2 regions of the Streptomyces sp. NPDC101234 genome follow, and region 1 is predicted to be linked to the other one. Evidence: riboswitches for the same ligand, from Rfam matches in the RefSeq annotation. Region 1 holds a riboswitch; the other holds the start of a gene.

Evidence for each region. Region 1 has a riboswitch for cyclic di-AMP ahead of ACIRR9_RS13045 (transglycosylase family protein). Riboswitches for the same ligand answer to the same signal wherever they lie in the genome.
Region 2: it holds a riboswitch for cyclic di-AMP, as region 1 does, so the genes downstream of both, ACIRR9_RS51155 (M23 family metallopeptidase) here and ACIRR9_RS13045 (transglycosylase family protein) in region 1, are expected to answer to the same signal.

Annotation. Positions count from the first base shown of each region.
Region 1 covers NZ_JBIWOA010000006.1:62,879-65,075, reverse strand. The annotation lists gene ACIRR9_RS13050 (transglycosylase family protein) at 1-747, shown strand, start outside; cyclic di-AMP (ydaO/yuaA leader) riboswitch at 930-1,129, shown strand; gene ACIRR9_RS13045 (transglycosylase family protein) at 1,133-1,813, shown strand; gene eno (phosphopyruvate hydratase) at 2,145-2,197, shown strand, end outside.
Region 2 covers NZ_JBIWOA010000055.1:22,037-24,233, forward strand. The annotation lists gene ACIRR9_RS51155 (M23 family metallopeptidase) at 140-1,162, opposite strand; cyclic di-AMP (ydaO/yuaA leader) riboswitch at 1,170-1,329, opposite strand; tRNA gene ACIRR9_RS51160 (tRNA-Met) at 1,655-1,728, opposite strand; gene ACIRR9_RS51165 (dihydrofolate reductase family protein) at 1,791-2,197, opposite strand, start outside.

The DNA.
Region 1 (2,197 bases):
GACCAGGCGAGCCGTTCGCAGCAGATCGCGGTCGCCGAGAAGATACTCGCCGAGCAGGGCACCAAGCCCTGGCGGACCTGCGCCCTGCTCGCCGGGCTCTCGTCGGACGACGCCTCGGTGAACGTCGACACAGGACTCACCGGATCGAATGATTCGTCCGGTTCCTCTGACTCCTCCGACTCCTCCGACTCTTCCTCCGGATTGTCGGACTCGTCCTCTTCGTCTGATTCCGGCTCCTCGTCCGACGCCACGGACTCCGGGGCCGGGACGGCGACCCCCGCTCCGAGTTCCAGCGCGAGTGGTGACTCCAAGAAGGACGCCACCGACAAGTCGGCCAAGACGGACAAGTCTGAATCTTCAGACACAAATACCTCGAAGGCGAGCGAGAGCCCCGTAATTCCCGATAGCAGCAGCGAATCGGACAATTCTTGGCAGGCCGGCGGGTCTTGGAGTCTGGTCGACACAGGGGCCGTCGGTAGTAGCAGTGGCAAGCACCGCGGCGGCTCGGCGGACGAAACCGTGAAAAACGGTCAGAAGGTCGCATCCTCCGGCCGTCACGCCTCCCGGGATGCCGGCACCTATACCGTCCGGGACGGCGACACCCTCGCCTCCATCGCCGACTCCCTTGACCTCGACGGCGGATGGCGCGCTCTCTACGCCGCGAACAAGGCGGACATCGGCACCGACCCGAACGACATCACCCCCGGTCAGACCCTGAAACTCGGCAGCGAATCGGACGAAAAGTAGCGGGAGTTGGCGCCCGACTTGGGAGCTGATGTCCGGTTTGGTGAAAGTGTGGGATGAGTCTCAGAAGCCCTGATCATCTTTGAAATTCACCGGATCGCCCGCTTACGGTCGAGGCCGCTCGTCACCACGAGCCCCGGCCGCCGCAACGCCGAGTCCTGCCAGTGGCTGCCCGGGAACAGTCGACGCGTCAAGCGCCGTAGGCAGGAGCGGGGGACCCAAGGTAAGTGCCGGGTCCGGCAGTTGAGCCCTCATGGGCGCACGGCCGAAAGGCCGCCGGAACCGGCTAGGGGTGGAGCCGCGCACCGACACACAGGTGTGCGGCCGGGCAACTCAACCGGCCCGAACCCGACAGCTCACCTCGCAGGCGTCGGTGAGGGGATCCACCATGCTGTTTTCCGGCAAGGGCAAGCACCGTCGTCCGTCCAAGGCCGTTCGCGCCATCGCCGTCGCCGGTGTCACCGGCGTCGCCGTCGCCGCCCCGCTGATGGCGGCCGGCAGCGCCTCCGCCGCCACCGCCTCCGAGTGGGACACCGTCGCCAAGTGCGAGTCCGGCGGCAACTGGTCCATCAACACCGGCAACGGCTACTACGGCGGTCTGCAGTTCTCCGCCTCCACCTGGGCCGCGTACGGCGGCACCGCCTACGCCCCGCAGGCCAACCAGGCCACCAAGGCGCAGCAGATCACGATCGCCGAGAAGGTCCTCGCCGCGCAGGGCAAGGGTGCCTGGCCGGTCTGCGGCACGGGCCTGTCCGGCGCCGCCTACACGGGCAGCAGCGCCGGCTCCTCCAACTCGTCGAGCGGCAGCACGAGCAGCCGTACGACCGACACGCAGGCCGCCTCCCGGTCCGCCGAGCGTCCGGCCGTGACCAAGACCGTCACCACCCCGACCGGCAAGAAGGTCAAGAAGGGCAACGGCGAGTACAAGGTCGTCAAGGGTGACACCCTCAGCTCGATCGCCCAGAAGCACCACGTCAAGGGTGGCTGGCAGGCCCTGTTCAAGCTGAACAAGGACATCGTCGCCGACGCCGACTTCATCTACCCGGGTCAGCAGCTCCACCTGAAGTAAGACCCAGCTGAACCACAGCCCCCACACAGTCGTGGTCCCCATAGTGGGGACCATGTGAGGGTCACCCCCGTCCCCCACGGGCCCCCGCTTCGGTGCGTTTTCCCCCGTACGCACCGGAGCGGGGTTTCTTTTTTGACCCGCTCTTCTTCCGTTCTTCATCGGGACCCTCTTTGTTCCGCGCGTGAACAATGAGTACCGTCTGAGTGTCCACGGGCCGGTCGGTCGACCGGCTGACGGCCCTGGGACGGTTAGGCTCTAGTCGCAAGGCTGAGCAAGGGCCGACAAGGCTCGCGTGCGCCCCGCACAACCAGCGTCACATCCCAAGAAGGAGATGCTCGTGCCGTCCATCGACGTCGTCGTAGCCCGGGAAATCCTGGACTCCCG
Region 2 (2,197 bases), on a different contig from region 1:
GGGGCTATACGAAGTTCTCGTAAAAGCGGAGGGCAGCCGGAGAGCAGGCAGCTGGCAGGAGCAGGCCCGACACGCCTGACCGGCAGCCCTGACGTCGGGGGGGTTGTCGTCAGGACCGCCGGAGATCAGGAAGTGTCCGTCAGGGGTTGAGGCCCTTGCCGCGCAGCCAGGTCATCGGGTCGATGGCGGTGGCCTGGCCGCCGGGGTGGACCTCCAGGTGGAGGTGCGGTCCGGTGACGTTGCCGGTGGCGCCCACGCGGCCGATGACATCGCCGGTGGAGACCTTCTGGCCGACCGAGACGCCGATCGAGGACTGGTGGCAGAACCACAGCTCGGTGCCGTCGTCCAGGGTCAGGATCGTGCGGTAGCCGTAGGAGCCGGCCCAGCCCGCCTCGGTGACCGTACCGCTGTGGACGGCCTTGATCAGCGTGCCGGTGGGGGCCGCGAAGTCGAGGCCGGTGTGGTAGCCGGAGGACCACATGGAGCCGGCCTGGCCGAAGGTGCCGGTGATCGTGTACGAGACGACCGGCAGCGTGTACTGCTTGGCCAGCGCGGCGAGCCGGGCCTGCTCGGCCTTCTGCTTCTCGGTGGCCTGCGCCTTCTCCTTGGAGTCGGCGGCCTTGGCCGCGGCCGCCTTCTCCGCCTTGGCCTCCGCGGCGGAGATCGCCTTGTCGGCGGCGGCGACGGCCTTGGTGTCGAGCTGGTTCTGCTGCCGCTCGGCCTGGGCGATGATCCGGTTGCGCAGCGCCTCGCCGGCGTCGGACGAGGAGGAGTCCGCGTCGGTGGCGGTCGTCGTGGTGACACTGCTCAGCGCGGTCTGGGTGGCCTGGTGGCCGCCGTTCCCGCCGAACAGGGAGTCGACGGAGGACAGGTCGGGCATGGAGATGGAGACCGGCGGCTTGCCGGTGTTGGCGCTGGCCATGCCGCCCGCGCCGACGGCGGCGATGACACCGACGCCGAGAACCGTGGAGCTGCGGGCGAGCCCGCCGCCGCGCTGCTTGGCGACCCGGTGCCGGCCGCGTACCGGGTCGAGGGAGTCCTCGGTGGGGTTCCACTCCTCCCAGGGGCCCTCGTCGGTGCGGTAGCTGCCGTAGCCGAAGGTGTCGGGTTGCCGCTGGCTGGGCACGAACGGAGCTGTCGGGGCAGGTGGGTTGGACGCCACGCGGGCGCACTCCTTTCCTTCCGCCGCCTACCGGGTTAGCTGACGGGTTCGGAGCAGAAGGTCTCCTACGCGCGTATACCGGCCGTTTTGTACCCGGCGGTAGCCTCGCGATTCACCCCAAGGTGGTGGTTCCCCGGTTCCCTCACGGGATTCGGCGCGTGCGCACGGAGCCGTCGCGGGTGACGGCTGGGACGACCGCGCTGCGTTATCGAACGTTAATAGACCCAGCCGTCAGATTCCAAGCTGTTCGCCTTGATCATTAAGCTTCCACAGCATGGACTTACCTGCCACGACAGGCGAAAAACGGGCGAGTTGACCGGACCTCCTGTTCACACCAGGAGTCACACGCGTTTTGATGGTGTCTCAGATGTTACGCGGAGGGCGGTCGTCCGGACACCGAGTGTGACGGCGGCGAGGCTGCGCCCATCAGCGCGGACGGGATACGACTCAGGGCCGGAATCCTAGAATTCGGATTCCGGCCCTGGCCTTCAGTAGCGGGGACAGGATTTGAACCTGCGACCTCTGGGTTATGAGCCCAGCGAGCTACCGAGCTGCTCCACCCCGCGTCGGTGAAACCAGCATACGCCATCGGAAGAGGGGAAGTCACACGGGTTACGAGGGGCCCTCGTCACACGAGGTGCGCGTTCGGCGCCTTCGCCAGTTCCTCGTACTCCCCGAGCACCACCACCGCCACCCCGCGGTCCCTCAGCATCCCCGTCCCGTCGGCGGCCGCCACGAACGTGTCGGGCTCGCGCCACGCCGTCACCACCCGGCGTACCCCCGCCCTGAGGATCAGCTCGGCGCAGGGGTGCGGGCGGGAGGAGCGGTGGGTGCAGGGTTCGAGGCTGGTGTAGACCGTGGCCGTGGGCAGGCGGGGGTCGGCCGGGTCGATCTTGGCCAGGGCCGCCTCCTCCGCGTGGACCACGGGGTCGCCGGCCTCCCGGGAGTGGCCGCGGGCCAGTTCCGTGCCGTCGGCCGCGACCACCACCGCGCCGACGCTGAACGCCGTCCGGGACGGCGGGCACTCGGCCGCCA